DNA from 4 places in the Pannonibacter sp. I15F10I1 genome. Region 2 is predicted to be linked to each of the others. Evidence: riboswitches for the same ligand, from Rfam matches in the RefSeq annotation. Region 2 holds a riboswitch; each other region holds the start of a gene.
What was found. A riboswitch is a leader RNA that binds a small molecule or an ion and turns the genes downstream of it on or off. The one in region 2 is predicted to bind cobalamin.
Positions count from the first base shown of each region.

Region 1: another riboswitch for cobalamin. It lies ahead of IF10I1_RS01330 (DUF1636 domain-containing protein); the one in region 2 lies ahead of IF10I1_RS20010 (ABC transporter substrate-binding protein).
Region 3: another riboswitch for cobalamin. It lies ahead of cobU (bifunctional adenosylcobinamide kinase/adenosylcobinamide-phosphate guanylyltransferase); the one in region 2 lies ahead of IF10I1_RS20010 (ABC transporter substrate-binding protein).
Region 4: another riboswitch for cobalamin. It lies ahead of IF10I1_RS15145 (energy-coupling factor ABC transporter permease); the one in region 2 lies ahead of IF10I1_RS20010 (ABC transporter substrate-binding protein).

Region 1 is NZ_FYAN01000002.1:304,269-308,436, forward strand. It holds gene IF10I1_RS01320 (NAD(P)-dependent oxidoreductase) at 1-673, shown strand, start outside; gene preA (NAD-dependent dihydropyrimidine dehydrogenase subunit PreA) at 702-2,012, shown strand; cobalamin riboswitch at 2,331-2,548, shown strand; gene IF10I1_RS01330 (DUF1636 domain-containing protein) at 2,583-3,035, shown strand; gene IF10I1_RS01335 (ABC transporter ATP-binding protein) at 3,032-3,799, shown strand; gene IF10I1_RS01340 (ABC transporter substrate-binding protein) at 3,811-4,168, shown strand, end outside.
Region 2 is NZ_FYAN01000028.1:304,074-308,241, reverse strand. It holds gene dapB (4-hydroxy-tetrahydrodipicolinate reductase) at 134-937, shown strand; gene IF10I1_RS20015 (2,3-bisphosphoglycerate-dependent phosphoglycerate mutase) at 969-1,589, shown strand; cobalamin riboswitch at 1,711-1,957, shown strand; gene IF10I1_RS20010 (ABC transporter substrate-binding protein) at 2,207-3,232, shown strand; gene IF10I1_RS20005 (iron ABC transporter permease) at 3,232-4,168, shown strand, end outside.
Region 3 is NZ_FYAN01000026.1:970,055-974,222, reverse strand. It holds gene fhuB (Fe(3+)-hydroxamate ABC transporter permease FhuB) at 1-1,520, shown strand, start outside; tRNA gene IF10I1_RS17690 (tRNA-Asn) at 1,600-1,675, opposite strand; cobalamin riboswitch at 1,947-2,171, shown strand; gene cobU (bifunctional adenosylcobinamide kinase/adenosylcobinamide-phosphate guanylyltransferase) at 2,307-2,879, shown strand; gene cobW (cobalamin biosynthesis protein CobW) at 2,876-4,003, shown strand; gene cobN (cobaltochelatase subunit CobN) at 4,110-4,168, shown strand, end outside.
Region 4 is NZ_FYAN01000026.1:411,860-416,027, reverse strand. It holds gene IF10I1_RS15170 (NHLP leader peptide family RiPP precursor) at 1-77, shown strand, start outside; gene IF10I1_RS15165 (NHLP leader peptide family RiPP precursor) at 104-427, shown strand; gene IF10I1_RS15160 (NHLP leader peptide family RiPP precursor) at 557-892, shown strand; gene IF10I1_RS15155 (NHLP leader peptide family natural product precursor) at 925-1,257, shown strand; gene IF10I1_RS15150 (NHLP leader peptide family natural product precursor) at 1,272-1,613, shown strand; gene IF10I1_RS15145 (energy-coupling factor ABC transporter permease) at 1,668-2,348, opposite strand; cobalamin riboswitch at 2,395-2,617, opposite strand; gene IF10I1_RS15140 (hypothetical protein) at 2,888-4,048, shown strand.

The sequences.
Region 1 (4,168 bases), on a different contig from region 2:
CTTCGACGCGGTGTTCCTCGGCATCGGCCTTGCCGGCGTCAATGGCCTGTCCGTTCCCGGCGAGGAGCTGGAGGGCGTGGTGGATGCGGTTGCCTATATCGCGGAGCTGCGGCAGGCGGAGGATCTTTCCACCCTGCCCGTCGGCCGGCGCGTGGTGGTGATCGGCGGCGGCATGACGGCGGTGGACATTGCCGTGCAGAGCAAGCTGCTGGGCGCCGAGGAGGTGACCATCGCCTACCGGCGCGGCAAGGAGCACATGAACGCCAGCCCCTATGAGCAGGACCTCGCCCAGACCAATGGCGTGCGCATCCTGCACTGGGCAGCCCCCAGGGCAATGCACGGGGAAAACGGCAAGCTGACCGGCATCGAGCTGGAACGCACCCGGCTCGACAACACGGGCAAGCTGATGATGACCGGCGAGACCTTCCGCCTTGACGCAGACATGGTGTTCAAGGCCGTGGGCCAGAAGCTCAACCCGTCCGGGCTGAACGGTTCGGCGGCGGCGCTGACCCTCGACAAGGGCCGCATCGTCACGGACGCCACCCGTGCAACCACCATGGCCAAAGTCTGGGCCGGCGGCGACTGCATCGCCGGCGGGGAAGACCTGACCGTGGCCGCCGTCGAGGACGGCAAGGTTGCCGCAGAAGCCATCCATCAGGCGCTCAGCGCCTGAGCCAGCCGTTCTTTCCGGAGATCCCGTCATGGTTGATCTGAGATCTGATTTCGTCGGCATCAAGTCGCCCAACCCGTTCTGGCTCGCCTCCGCGCCGCCAACGGACAAGGAATACAACGTGGTGCGCGCCTACAAGGCGGGCTGGGGCGGCGTCGTGTGGAAGACGCTGGGCGAGGACCCGAATGTGGTCAACGTCAATGGTCCGCGTTATGGCGCCATTCACGGCAAGGACCGCCAGCTCATCGGCCTCAACAACATCGAGCTGATCACCGACCGGCCGCTTGAGGTGAACCTGCAGGAAATCAAGCGCGTCAAGCGCGACTGGAAGGACCGCGCCCTTGTCGTGTCCCTGATGGTGCCCTGCGAGGAGCCCAACTGGGCCGCGATCCTCAAGCGCGTGGAAGAGACCGAGGCCGATGGCGTGGAGCTGAACTTCGGCTGCCCGCATGGCATGAGCGAGCGCGGCATGGGCTCGGCCGTGGGCCAGGTGCCGGAATATATCGAGATGGTCACCCGCTGGGCCAAGAAGCACACCCGCATGCCGGTGATCGTCAAGCTGACGCCCAACATCACCGATGTGCGCAAGCCCGCGCAGGCCGCCAAGCGCGGCGGTGCGGATGCGGTGTCGCTGATCAACACCATCAACTCCATCGTGGGTGTCGATCTCGACCGCATGGCACCAACGCCGACCATTGACGGCAAGGGCTCCCACGGGGGCTATTGCGGCCCGGCGGTGAAGCCGATTGCCCTCAACATGGTGGCGGAAATCGCCCGCGATCCGGAAACCTACGGCCTGCCCATTTCCGGCATCGGCGGCGTCACCACCTGGCGCGATGCGGCGGAGTTCATCGCGCTGGGTGCCGGCAACGTGCAGGTCTGTACCGCCGCCATGACCTATGGCTTCAAGATCGTCGAGGAGATGATCGAGGGGCTGAAGGACTGGATGGGCGAGGCCGGCTACGAGCGGATTTCGGACTTCTCCGGCCGCGCGGTGCCCAATGTCACCGACTGGCGCTACCTCAACCTCAACTACATCGCCAAGGCGAAGATCGACGAGGACCTCTGCATCAAGTGCGGCCGCTGCCACATCGCCTGCGAGGACACCTCGCATCAGGCGATCACCAGCATGGTCGACGGGGTGCGCAAGTTCGAGGTGATCGACGAGGAATGCGTCGGCTGCAATCTCTGCGTCTCGGTCTGCCCGGTGGAAAATTGCATCACCATGGAACCAATGGCCACCGGAACCGTTGATCCACGGACGGGACGTTCCGTCTCTGGGGACTATGCCAACTGGACGACACATCCGAACAACCCCAGCGCCCGCATCGCCGCCGAGTGACGAAGCCCCCGGAGAGCTTTGCTCAACGGAAATTGTTCGAACACTGCGGCGCCTGAGCGTTCCAAGTCTTGATGCGTCAGCATCTTAAGACTTGGCGTAAAGGCACAGCCTTTTGGCGGCATCCCTGCCCCCGGGATACCGTCCACCCCAGCTCGATGAGAGGCGACTCCCCCGGCTGCCGGCATAGGCAGCCGGGGATTTTTTTATCCAGTCGCAGCTCTCATGTTGTAATGTTATCTTATTACATATATCACTGCCGCCGTATGAAGACCCATCCTGAATTTATGACGATGGAGCTTGACAGGAAGGACGGCGGCTTTGATCATCTGCGGCGATGGTTCCCGGCTGGCAAAGCCTTGGCCGGGTGAAAAGGGAACACGGTACGGTGTAGCCAACAGGCGCCAAGTCCGTGACTGCCCCCGCAACTGTAGGCGGCGAGCGACCCCGGGTGATCCACTGTTCCTGCGAGGAACGGGAAGGACCGGGCAAGCGGCGACCCGCAAGTCAGGAGACCTGCCATCACAGCAGACCTCAAACCGCCGGGCGGGGTGTCCCGGAAGGAGCATAGCCATGACCATTCAGGGACCGGCCTTGGCCGGAACACCTGTGCCTGCGCCCGTGCAGGCCATTCCCCAGACGGAAGGAACCTCCCCTTCCCATCATCTCACCATCTGCGTCACCTGCCGTGACACGCAAACCGGCGAGCGGCCCGGCCAGAACCTTGGCACCGCCCTTGCCGGTGCGCTGCAGCAGGACACGCATTGGTCCGTCTCCGGCGTTGAATGCATGGCCGCCTGTGGCCAGCCCTGCGCTGTCGCGCTGACGTCGCCGGGCAAGACCGGCTGGCTGTTCGGCAATCTGACGCTGGACGACGTGCCGGATATCACCGCTTTCGCCCGCCAGTATCACGGCCTTGCCGATGGCTGGTGCAAGGCCTCAGAACGTCCGGGCCGGATGGCGAAGACGGCGCTGGCCCGCATTCCCGCGCCCGGCCGCACAACCGCCTTCGGGCCCGGCACGTGAGCGCGCCATTCTTTGAAGCGGACAATCTCGGCTGGGGGCCGCGCGGGAATCTGGCGCTCCTCTCCGGGATCAGCTTCACCGTCAATCAGGGTGAGATGCTGGCCATTTGCGGTGCCAATGGTGCGGGCAAGTCGTCGCTGCTGCGGCTGCTGTACCGCTTCCACAAACCGCAGACCGGCGATGTGCGGCTGGAAGGCACGAGCCTTTGGGCCATGTCGAGCCGTGACACGGCCCGCCGCATTGCCGTGGTGCTGCAGGAGCAGCCGACGGACTTTGCCCTCACCGTGCGCCAGATCGTCAGCCTCGGCCGCCTGCCGCATCAGCGCGGACTTGCGGCAGCCGGAGCGCGTGACGGCGAGGTGGTGGAGCATGCCCTGGCCCGGCTGCATCTAACGGCGCTGAGCGGGCGCTCCTTCGGCACCCTGTCCGGCGGCGAACGCCAGCGGGTGCTGGTGGCCCGTGCGCTGGCGCAGGAACCGCGCCTGCTCATTCTTGATGAGCCGACGAACCATCTCGACATCCGCCACCAGCTGGAGCTGATGGCGCTTTTACGCGGCCTGCCGCTGACGGTGATCACCACCCTGCACGACCTGACGCTGGCCGCAGAACATGCCGACCGGGTGCTGCTGCTCGCCAATGGCACCGTGCTGACCATGGGCACGCCGGAAGAGGCGCTGACCGAAAACACGATCGCCGGGGCTTTCTCTGTCCGATCGCGGATCGACACCTCCGGCTCCTCCCCCCGTTTTTCCTTTCACTTGTGAGATCTGAAAACATGCGTATAGCCCTTGCTCTCGCCGCCCTTCTGGCCACAACCGCCAGCGCCCTCGCCTATCCGGTGACGGTGAAAAGCTGCAACCGCGATGTCACCTTTGACGCCGCCCCCACACGCGCCGTCTCCAATGACGTGAACCTCACCGAAATGATGCTGGTGCTGGGCCTGACGGACCACATGGCCGGCTACACCGGCGTGTCCGGCTGGAAGACGCTGGACCCGGAAATGCGCGAAGGCGTGAAGGAGCTACCGGAACTCGCCGAAAAATACCCCACCAAGGAAGTGCTGCTGGGTGCAGAGGCGGACTTCTATTTCGCGGGCTGGAACTACGGCATGAAGGTGGGCGGCGAGGTGACGC
Region 2 (4,168 bases):
TGTGCGGACAAGGCACCCCGGGCACGAATACACGTGGCCCGGGCACACAGCTTCACCGCCACAAACCCTTTCGCGCGCCCCTCCCGCCTGATATATCGGGCCGGAAACAAATTCAGGAACACACATGAGCCAGATGCGTCTTGTCGTCGTCGGGGCTGCCGGCCGGATGGGCCAGGCCCTTGTGCGCGCCATCACCGCCATGGAAGGCAGCGTGCTTGCTGCCGCCATCGAACGGGAAGGCTCACCGGCCCTCGGCAAAGATGCTGGCGAGCTCGCCGGTCTCGGGCCCCTCGGCGTCAGGATCACGGATGATCCGCTGACCGCCTTTGCGGCCGCCGAAGGCGTGCTGGATTTCACCGCTCCCAAGGCCAGCCTGCATTTTGCCGAACTCGCCGCCCAGGCGCGCATCGTGCATGTCATCGGCACCACCGGCTGGACGGATGAAGACCTGCCGAAGCTGGAGGCTGCCGCACGCCATGCCCGGCTCGTCAAGTCCGGCAACATGAGCCTTGGCGTCAACCTGCTGGCGGCGCTGGTGAAGAAGGCCGCTGCGGCCCTTGGCCCCGATTACGATCTGGAAATCGTCGAGATGCACCACCGCCACAAGGTGGATGCCCCCTCCGGCACTGCGCTGCTGCTGGGCGAGGCTGCAGCCGAAGGGCGCGGCATCGGCCTGGCGGAGCATTCGGTGCGGGTGCGCGACGGCCATACCGGCCCGCGTGAGGCCGGCACCATCGGCTTTGCCACCCTGCGCGGCGGCTCTGTCGTCGGCGACCACACCGTCATCCTCGCCGGTGAGGGGGAGCGGGTCGAGCTGACCCACAAGGCGGAAGACCGCCAGATCTTTGCCCGTGGTGCAGTCAGGGCGGCCCTGTGGGCGCGCGACCGCAAGCCGGGCCTCTACTCCATGGCCGACGTGCTCGGCCTCAACGACTGACAGACCTTCAGAAATTCAAGGAGATCGGTGCATGGAACGTCTCTTGGTGCTCGTCCGCCACGGCCAGAGCGAATGGAACCTCAAGAACCTCTTCACCGGCTGGAAGGACCCGGACCTGACCGAACAGGGCATCGGTGAAGCCAAGGCCGCCGGCGGCAAGCTGCGCGACATGAAGCTGAAGTTCGATGTCGCCTTCACCTCGGACCTGACCCGCGCGCAGCACACGCTGAAGCTCATCCTTGCCGAACTCGGCCAGGACGGTCTGGAGACGATCCGCGATCAGGCCCTGAACGAGCGCGACTACGGCGACATCACCGGCATGAACAAGGATGAAGCCCGCGAGAAATTCGGCGAGGAGCAGGTGCACATCTGGCGCCGCTCCTTCGACGTGCCCCCTCCGGGCGGCGAAAGCCTGAAGATGACCGCCGAGCGCGTGCTGCCCTATTACCGCGCCGAGATCCTGCCGCGCGTCATGGAAGGCACCCGCGTCATCGTTGCCGCCCACGGCAACTCCCTGCGCGCACTGATCATGGAACTGGAAAAGCTGACGCCGGAACAGATCCTCAAGCGTGAACTGGGCACCGGCGCACCGGTCGTCTACCGTCTGGATGAAGACGGCCAGGTGGTCAGCGTCGAGGATCTGGCAGACTGATCCTCAGAGCGGCGCCGGCCACTGGCCTGCCGCAGAGCACATCCGGAAAGGCGCTCCCGCAAGGGGCGCCTTTTTTGTTGGCACCGCCGCACAGCTGCAGCTTGACGGTTCGCCTTCCGGAAAATACTACTTCTGCGACGGTTTCTGGCAGTGAGAGCTGCCGGGATTAAAAGGGAACACGGTACGGACGACCCAATCAGGGGCCAAATCCGTGGCTGCCCCCGCAACTGTAAGCAGATGCCGGTCATTCTTGCGGCGCTTCCTTCGAGGCGCCGGGTCACTGCGCCAGTCCTCAACTGGTGCGGGAAGGCAAATGACCAGCCTGAAATCTGTGAGCCAGGAGACCTGCCGTCATGTGAAATCCAGATGCTTGAGCGGGGATGCTCAAGGAGGATCAAAATGACGGTATTTCTGCCTCAGGCCTTCGAGCCTGCAAGACGTTTTGCTGCCCTTTCCTCCGGGGGGCATGCGCTTCCCTGCCTTCCCGGTCCTGCGCTGGCTCCAGCCGCTTCAGCGGACTGCTGTCTGGTCCGCGCGGAGCTTGAGCATTTCAAGGCGTGATGCAACCGCATTGCGGCGCCTTGACATGACATCTGCCCAAAGGAAGGAAACCTCCCGTGCTTCTGCGCAATTTTGCTGCCGCCGCAGGCCTTGCTGCCTGCGCATCTTTCGCCCTGTCTGGTGCCGCTCACGCCGGAAAGACCCAGTATCCGCTGACGCTGGAGAACTGCGGCAAGGAACTGACCTTCACCAGGGCACCGGAGCGGACCGTCTCCGTGGGCCAGAGCACCACCGAGATTCTCTATCTGCTGGGACAGGCGGACAAGATCACCGGGACAGCCCTTTGGATCGGCCCCGTTATTGAGGGCTATGAGGAGGTCAACGCCACGGTGCCGCGCCTTGCAGACAATGCGCCCAGCTTTGAAAGTGTGACGGGGGCCCGGCCGGAGCTGGTGACCACCCAGTTTCAGTGGCAGATCGGCCCGCAGGGCGTCGTTGCCACTGTGGAACAGTTCGAGGAACTGGGGATCGCCGTCTACACCTCTCCGGCCGACTGCACCGGCAAGGACAATTCTGCCGGGGATGACGGGCTGCGCAAGGCCAGCTTCTCCATGGACCTGATCTACCGGGAGATCGACGACCTCGCCCGCATCTTCGATGTCGAGGACAGGGGCGCTGCCCTGATCGCAGAGCTGAAGGAGCGGGAGGAGGCCGCACGCCGGAAGATCGGGGCCGTCAACGGCGAAGTCTCGGCCGTCTTCTGGTTCTCGAGTGCCGATCTGGCAATCGACCCTTACGTGGCGGGTCAGAAGGGCGCACCCGGCTACATGACCGCGAGCCTTGGCCTGAAGAATGTGATCGAGAGCGACGAAGAGTGGCCGACCGTAGGCTGGGAGACGATTGCCCGGTCCAACCCCACGGTGATCGTCGCCGGCAAGATGGACCGCCGCCGGTTCCCCGCCGATGACGTGGAGCTGAAGCAGAAGTTCCTCAAGGAGGATCCGGTCACCAGTCTGATGCCTGCGGTCAAGGAAGGCCGAATCATCGTCATGGATGCACAGGCCATGAACCCGACGATCCGCACCATCGAAGGCATGGAAGTGCTGGCCGATGCGCTGGCCGGTTTCGGTCTCGCCAAGTGATGACGCTTCCTTTCCACGCAGGAAAATGGGGAGGCGGTGCGCTTGGCACCGTCTCTCTCATTGCAGCTCTTGCCGCCGGGGCTGCCATTGGCGAGACCTCCATCCCGGTTGATACCGTCTTCCAGACGGCCGCCAACCGGCTCTGGGCAGCCGGTTATGTCCTTGACCCGATCGACGAAGGGGTGATCTGGAACTACCGGGTTGCCCGTGCCGTTGCTGCTGCGGCCTGCGGCGCATCTCTGGCCTTGTGCGGGGCAATCCTCCAGTCGCTGCTGCGCAATGCCCTGGCCGACCCCTATATCCTGGGCATCTCGGCGGGAGCCTCCACTGGCGCGGTCAGTGTTGCCATTCTCGGGCTCGGGGGCGGGCTGCTGTCCCTTCCCCTCGGGGCCTTTGCCGGTGCGCTCACGGCCTTCGGCCTGGTCAGCCTGCTGGCCGTCCTCGCCGGACGCAGCAGTGCCGCCGTGATTCTGGCGGGTATCGCCTGTTCGCAGCTTTTCAACGCGGTCACTTCCTTCATCGTCACCAAGTCGGCGACGGCCGATCAGGCACGCGGCATCATGTTCTGGCTGCTCGGCAATCTGTCGGGCGTGCGCTGGCCGGATGCCGGGCTGGCCGTACCGGTGGCCCTGGCCGGTTTCCTCGTCTGCCTGCTGCATGCAAGGCATCTGGACGCCTTTGCCTTCGGAACCAACGCCGCCGCATCTGCCGGGGTTCCGGTGCGCCGGGTTTATATGATCCTGATCGCCACGGCGGCCATCATGACCGCCGTCATGGTCAGCATAGCCGGGTCGATCGGCTTCGTCGGACTGGTCATTCCCCATGCCGCCCGGCTGCTGGTTGGCGTCCGGCATGGGCTGCTGCTGCCGGTTTCAGCTTGGCTCGGTGCGGTGTTCATGATCTTTGCCGACATTCTGTCGCGGATCCTGATCCCCG
Region 3 (4,168 bases), on a different contig from region 2:
GCATGATCGTCAGCTTCTTTGCCGGATCGGCTTCCGTTGTGCTGGCCCTGTTCCAGCATGAATATCTGCGCTCGGTCTTCATCTGGGCCAGCGGCTCGCTGGTGCAGAATGATTTTTCCGATGCCTCGGCCCTGTCCGTCAGGCTTGCGGTCTGCGTGCCGCTGCTGGCACTGTTGCTCAGGCCGCTGACGGTTGCCGGGCTCGATGATGCCAGCGCCCGCAGCCTGGGCCTCTCCATCCGCACGATCCGGCTTGTTGCCCTGTCGCTGGCCTGCTGTCTTTCCGCGCTGGTGGTGGTGCGCGTGGGGGTGATTGCCTTCGTCGGCCTTGCCGCGCCGCATCTGGCAACGCTGGCCGGTGCCCGGAGTTTTGCCGGGCGTTTTGTCTCTGCGCCCATCATCGGCGCGGCGCTGCTGCTGCTTGCCGACAGCATCGTCCTGGCGCTGTCCGGCATGATTGCCGAAGTGCCCACGGGAACAGCCACCGCCATGGCCGGAGCCGTGCTGCTGCTGGTGCTGCTGCGCCGCATGCCTGCGAGCACGCGCATCGGCGGTTCACACATGCCGGCGCCATCCGTTCTGGCCGCCAGCCGTCAGCGCCTCGTCCTGCTGCTGGCTCTGGCCTGTCTTGCCGCGCTCACGGTCTTTTCCCTCACCAGCCAGCTGCATCCCGGCGGCCTCTCCGCCGGAGAACTAGTTGAAGGGCGCTGGCCGCGGGTGCTGGCCGCAGCCGCTGCCGGGGCGATGCTGGCGCTGGCCGGAGGTCTCATTCAGGCGATGACCGGCAATCCGCTCGCCAGTCCCGAGGGGCTGGGCGTCAGTTCCGGGGCGGGGCTCGGCATCACCGGGGCGCTGCTTTTGACCGGTTCCTTCTCGCCGCTCCTGCTGCTGGGGGGCGGAGCGGGCGGGGCGGTGCTTGCCTTCCTCTTCGTACTGGCCATCACCCGCAAGTCCGGCCACGCACCGGGGCCGGTGCTGCTGGCCGGTGTTGCCATCGGCACGTTTGCCGCCGCGCTCATATCCTTCATTCTGGCCAGCGGTGATCCGCGTGCGGTCTTCGTGCTGGCCTGGTCCATGGGGCCGACCTACCGCGCCGCCGGACTGACGGCCCTTGCCGCTTCCGGCATCCTGCTCGTTGTGCTGCTGGTGCTGCCGCTGATGGGGCGTTGGCTCGACATTCTGCCGCTGGGCGACACCACAGCCCGGGCGCTGGGCCTTTCGCCCCGCCGCTCGCGCACCGCGCTTCTGGCGTTCTCGGCCCTGCTGACGGCCGCCGCAACGCTGATCACCGGCCCGTTGAGCTTCATCGGCCTGATCGCGCCCCATATTGCGGCCTCTGTGGCGCCGGGGCGTGCGCTGCTGCGGATCGTCTGTGCTGCAGCGATCGGCGCAGCGCTGATGGTCAGCGCCGACTGGCTGGGCCGCACGCTCGATTTTCCTTACGAGATCCCCGCCGGCATCCTCGCCTCCTTCATCGGCGGGCCGTATTTCCTCTGGCTGCTCTACCGCAAGCCCGCGTGAGGCGCAGTCTACCGCACAAACGCAAAAAGCCTTGCCGTTGCTGGCAAGCTTTGGATTTTATCCAGGGAAGAGAAAAGGTTGGCTCCGCGAGCAGGACTCGAACCTGCGACCATTCGATTAACAGTCGAACGCTCTACCAACTGAGCTATCGCGGATCACCAGAAGGGCAGTGCCCTTTGCGGTGGCGGCTGTGTGCGCCGCCGTCGGTGAGAGGCGTATAACAAAGGCCTTGAGCATTTGCCAAGCCCTTTCTTCAAGAAAGTTTTCCACAGGGGCGGCTTTGGCGGAAATCTGCGGTCTTTCAACGGCTTGGGCCAGTGGATAACCCATCCGTGCCGGTGCTTGAACCCATTGCCCGGGATGCGGGGGCGGCGATTGCGCCGCAGAGGTGCCCAAAGGGCGTCCTTGCTGCGCTGGCGTCAAGCCGTTACAAGGAGAGGATCAGGTTCCCCGGCGGGCCAAGCCCAAGGGGATGAAACGGGAATGCGGTGCGGAGCGACTCAATCCGGGGCTCCAAAGCCGCAGCTGCCCCCGCAACTGTCAGCGGAGAATCTTGCCGCCTCATGCCACTGCAAGGCCAGCCCTTGCGGGAAGGCGCGGCAAGGTGAAGACCCGCGAGCCAGGAGACCGGCCTGATGTGGTGCAACCCCAAGGCCGCCGGGTGGGCGGACCGGAGGACCTGACATGATTTCTACTCCCCCAGACTGGGCGGATGGCAGGGCGGATCGCGCCCGCGCGTCCGCAAGAGAGCCCGACGCTGCCATGCCGCAAGCCTGCGGCTGACCCATGGCGCAGGCTGAAGGGCAGGGGGCCGCATCTTCCGTTCTGGTGACGGGGGGCGCACGCTCCGGCAAGAGCAGATATGCAGAGCAGCTGATCCTCGGAAGCGGGCTTGAGCCTGTCTATGTGGCGACCTCCGCCGCATGGGACGGGGAGATGGAAGGCCGCATCGGCCTGCACCGCGCCCGGCGCGGGGTAGAGTGGCGCACCATCGAGGACAAGGGCGGCGTCGGATTGGATCTGACGGACGTGCTCCGGCGCGAAGCCTTGCCCGGACGGGCGGTGCTGGTTGATTGCCTGACGCTCTGGCTGACCAATCTGATGATGGCCGGGGTAGACCTTGCTGCCGCCACGCAGGCGCTTTGCGCGCTTGTGCCCAATCTGCCTGCGCCTGTTGTTTTCGTTTCGAATGAAGTGGGCCTCGGCATCGTGCCGGACAACGCCATGGCGCGTCAGTTCCGCGATGCGCAGGGCCGTCTCAATCAGGAGCTTGCTGCCGTCTGCACCCGGGTGGTCTTCGTGGCCGCCGGTCTGCCGCTCGTGCTCAAGCCTTCCTCCCAACCGGATATCTCCCTATGACCGATTTTCAGACCCCAGCCGTGGCCAAGATCCCGGCCACCATCGTCACCGGCTTTCTGGGCGCGGGCAAGACGACGCTCATCCGCAATCTCCTGACCAACGCGGGCGGGCGGCGCATTGCGCTGATCGTCAACGAGTTCGGCGATATGGGTTTTGACGGCTCGCTGCTGGATGGCTGTGCCGATCCGTCCTGCTCTGCCGATGATGTGGTGGAGCTGACCAACGGCTGCATCTGCTGCACCGTGGCCGATGATTTCCTCCCGGCGATGGAAATGCTGCTGGCCCGCGAAACGCCGCCGGATCACATCGTCATCGAGACCTCGGGCCTCGCGCTGCCCCAGCCGCTGGTGCGGGCCTTCACCTGGCCCAGCGTGAAGACGCGGGTGACGGTGGATGGTGTCGTCACCGTGCTGGATGCGGCAGCTCTCGCCGAAGGGCGCATCGTGCTGGATGAGGAAGCCCTTGCCGCGCAGCGCGCTGCCGACGAAACGCTGGATCATGACAATCCGGTGGAGGAACTCTTCCACGATCAGCTCGCCTGCGCCGATCTGGTGGTGCTGAACAAGGCCGATCTGGTGGATGATCACGCACTGGAGCATATCCGTGAGCATATCGCCGAAGATGTGCGCGCCGGGGTGGAGATCATCGCCGCTGAAAAGGGCTCGCTGCCCATCGACGTACTGCTGGGCCGCTCCTCTGCGGCCGAGGATGATCTGGCCGCCCGCCGTGCGCATCATCACCACCATCATCATGACGATGATGACCACGACCACGATGATGACCATGACCATGACCATGACCATGACCATGATGATCATGATCACCACCACGATGATTTCGAGAGCCACGTGGTCGCAGCGCCCGAGTTTGCCTCGCTGAAGGACGTTGAGGCGGTGGTGCAGCAGGCCATGGCGCTGAAGGGCGTGCTGCGCATCAAGGGCGCGGTGACGGTCTCCGGCAAGGCCGCGCCTGCGCTGGTGCAGGCGGTTGGCCCGCGTGTCGAGGCCTGGTTCGCGGCAGGTGCCAAGGCGCCCGGCAAGCTGGTGGTGATCGGTCTGAAGGGGCTGGATCTCGCCGCCGTCACGGACGCACTCGCTTCCCTGCAGGCAGGCCGCGCGGCCTGATCCTTCGCGGTGTGGACCCCCGCCGCCCCGCTCCTGACGCATCATGCGCAAGGGGCGGGACGCGGGGACAGGCACACCCAGTCTGAGCCTATTGAAGGCGTGCCAGATGCATATCCTCGCAAGTCAAACCCGGCGAATTGATGACGGCGGCGATGCCGTGGACCT
Region 4 (4,168 bases), on a different contig from region 2:
TTGCCTCTGGCGGCAATGCCAAGGAGTGCTGGTGGAAGTTCAACCAGTGGGCCTACAAGCAGGACTGGATGCCCTGAGAAAGCAATCTTCAAAGGAGAAGACCATGACGTATACGACGGTTCCCATGGCATCGGTACGCGCCCACATCGAGTCAGTGCTCATCGAAAAAGCGGCCTCTGACGCAACCTTCCGCGCTCTGCTGACAAGCAATCCTCACGCCGCTCTCCGCAAGCTGCTGGGCGTTGACACGCTCCCCTCGCTGAAGATCACCGTGATTGAAGAGCAGCCAGGCGAAATCACGCTCGTTCTGCCCCGGGCGATTGCGCAGGACGAGTTGCCGGACGAGCTGCTTGACTACGCCTCTGGCGGCGACGGCAAGCAATGCCTCCTCGGACGGACAGAGCCTATGATCGCGCGCTTCACCTAGTCCAGAAACAGCAAGGCAAGAATCCGGCGAGGGCCACCTGCAGCAGAAACTGCCGGGGGAACGCCTGAGGCATTGCGCACGCAAACCGGCCCTGCAGCCCTGAACTCACGCCCTGCAAGGAAAGACACCATGCCGCACATGACAGATACCATGGCAGCCGCCCGCGCCCACATCGAGGCTGCGCTGATCGAAAAGGCCACGTCTGACGCAGCCTTCCGCGCGCTGCTGACGAGCAACCCGCACGCCGCCATTCGCGAGCTGCTGGGCAATGATCCGATCCCGTCGCTGAAGATCACCGTTGTGGAAGAACAGGCCGGCGAGGTCACCCTCGTCCTGCCCCGTGCGATCGCCCAGGACGAACTGCCGGACGAAATCCTCGACTATGCCGCTGGCGGCAATGCGCAGGAATGCTGGAACCAGTTCAAGAACGACTGGCTCTTCGGCCGGTTCGACAAGAAGAAGTAACCACTCATCACTTGATCAGAAAGGATATTCAGATGACGTCCATGATCGAAGCCGTTGCCGGCGCCCGTGCCCACATTGAGGCTGCGCTCGTTGCCAGGGCAACCTCCGACACGGCCTTCCGCGAGCTGCTGAAGAGCAACCCGCATGCCGCCATCCGCGAGATGTTCGGCAATGATCCGATCCCCTCGATGAAGATCAGCGTCGTCGAGGAACAGGCCGGCGAAGTGCTTCTCGTGCTGCCGCGTTCCATCGCCGAAGACGAGCTGCCGGATGAACTGCTCGATTATGCCTCCGGTGGCAGCCTCGACAAATGCCTGCGGGATATCGGCTTCTTCAAGCCGATCGAAGGCCGCGGCCTCTGGTAATCAAGGAGAAGACCATGAGCGAAATCATCGCCTATCCATTCGAGAAAGCCCGCGCCCTGCTGGAGGCCGAACTTCGAGCCAAGGCACAATCAGACACAGCCTTCCGCGCTGCGCTTCTGAGCGATCCGCACGCAGCGCTCTTGGATCTGCTCGGCACGGATCCGGTGCCCAGCCTTGCAATCCGCGTTCTGGAAGAAACCGCAGGAGAGGTCGTGCTGGTTCTGCCGCGCCGCATCGAAGCGGATGAACTCCCGGACGAGCTGCTCGATTACGCTTCCGGCGGCGCCTACAAGGGCTGCAAAGGCGACGGCTGGACCCAGGACAAGCTGGGCCGCATCGGCATCGATCCTTTTTGACCAGATCATCTGCATGGAGGCCGGGACAGCCCGGCCTCCTTTCATGTCAAAGGTTCAGCCCGCTACATGAAGCCTTGAATTGAACAGCGGGCTGCGGCTCAGCTGCTTCAAGGCTTTTGCACCGGCCAGCACGCCAAGATCCACCAGCGGCTCCAGAATGATCACGGTCATGTAGGCCGCACCGAAGCTGGCTACGTCCGCCAGGTTCTCCGCAGAGAAGCCATGGCCATAGATGGCCCAGAAGGCCACCCAGGCGACGATGCCGCCCTGATAGGCGGTGGAAAGCGCCAGCGCCTGCGAATATTTCAGGTCCACATAAGGCGTCGACGGCGCAATGATTCGCTTTGCCAGCAGGCTGATGCCAAAGAGCGGCACCAGCAGCGTGGTGACATTCATGCCGTATTGCGGCAGGTCGAAGGGCGCAAAGAACAGCCCCTGGATCAGCAACCCGGCCGCAAGACCGATGGCGGCCGCCCCTGCCCCGAACAGCAGCAGCAGGGTCGAGCCGAGAATCAGATGCACCTCCGACACGCCCACGGGGTGATGCGGCAGCACCTCGAAGAAGCAGAACACAAGCGCAGTCGTCATGATGCTGCGCAGGAGAAGCGGAATGGCGCCGCCATTGGTCCGCAGGTCGTCAACGGCGAGTTTTGCCGCAAGCCCGAAAGCCGCTGCCGCCGTGCCATAGCTCAGGATGATCTTCGCGCCTTCAACGACGCCTTCTTCGATATGCATGCTCGTTCCTTTCTGCGCCCGCCGCGCATGGGACTGGGTGGGGCTTTGCGCCCGGTCATGTGATGGACAGGTATCCTGGCTCACGGTTCACTGCTTCGCCTGCCTTCCCAGCCTTTTGGGGCCAGTGGCATCGGGGCGTCGCTCGCCGTTTACAGTTGCGGGGGCAGCCGGGGAATCAGGCCTTGCCTCATGTGCAAGCCCTTCACCCCGTTCCCTGATTTTTGCCGCAGCAGACCTCGTCTGTGCAACCCATCAGCGGCACTCTAGCTCACGCGGAAACAATGCCAAAGCATTTGTGCAGGCGCGCAAGGCCTCCACACACCGGTAAAAAGTATGAGCCTGCCGCGGCAAAGCGCCGTGAAATCGCCCCCTTTGACAGATCATTTCACAAAGCCGTTATGCCGGAGTAGTTTAACCTGCCTTACGGACGGTCATGTTCCGGCCAAAGACCTGTGTGTGACGCAAGTCACGGACCCGGATGGCAAGGTTGGGACATGGTTCCGGCGGTTTAGATTTCAGTTCTCAATCTGGAGCTTCAAATGCGATCCTTTCTGATGCGCGGTGTCAGCGCTTCTGTCATGACCCTGGTGCTGGCCCACGGCGCACTGGCCTTCGAAGCGACCGGCAATGACATTGCCGACGCCTTCCTGACCCGTCTTGAAGCCGGGGAAGTCAAGGTTCTGTCGGTCGGCGGCGTCTCTGAGGATGGCAGCGAGGTCACCATTGAAGACGTCGCCCTCGAAGGCAAGACGCCGGATGACGGCACGGGCTCCATCGGCATCATCACGCTGACCAACGGTGTGGTGCAGGCTGACGGCACCATGACGCTGGACGGCCTCGCCTTCGAGGAAGCCTATCTGGAAGACAAGACGGGCACGGCCGTTTCGGTGGCCTCTTTCGTCGCCAGCGAGGTGGTCCTGCCCCCGGCCGACGGCTCCAAGTCCTTCGAGGATGTGGCCGATTACAAGAGCATCGAGGCCGAAGGCATCGAGATTACGGAAGGCGACAGCACCAAGGCGCGCCTGGAATCGGCCTATGCCGCCATCAACAGCCGCGAAGACAACCTGCCGACCTCGGGCGAACTGACCCTTTCCGGCCTGACCATGGCCGTATCGGAAATGGATGCCTCCTCGGCAAAGCAGCTGACCGATCTGGGTTACGAGACCGTCACCGCTGACCTTTCGACCGACTTCAAGTGGGATCCCGTGACCGGGGTTCTGGACCTGCAGAAGCTGGACATCACCGCCGCCGACATGGGCGGTGTTTCCCTCGCAGTCCAGATCGGCGGTTTCACCAAGGAAGTGGCCGAAAAACTGTCTGCCGCAAAGGACAACAGCGAAGAAGCCATGGCCATTCTCCAGGGGCTGACGGTCAATTCCATGCGCCTGCGCTTCGACAACGGCTCCATCGTCGACCGTCTGCTGGACCAGCAGGCCAAGACCGCCGGTTCGGACCGCGCCGCAGTCGTAAGCCAGCTCAAGACCGGCCTGCCGATGATGCTTGCCCTGCTCCAAAACCCGGAGTTCCAGGCCAAGGTAGCAACCGCCGCTGCCGAGTTCCTGGACAACCCGGTGTCGCTGCAGGCTGATGCCAAGCCGTCTGCACCGGTCTCCATCGCGCAGATCTTCGGAACGGCCGTCATGGCGCCGCAGGGCCTGCCGCAGATCCTCGGGATCGACGTAACGGCCAACAAGAAATAAGCGCCGTTTGACGGTCCCGCATCCGGCGATGGTCCCCCATCAACGGAACCATAGACCGGACGCCTGAATTCAGAACCAGCCAGCGCGGCGGTTTGACTGAACTGCCGCGCTTTGCATTTT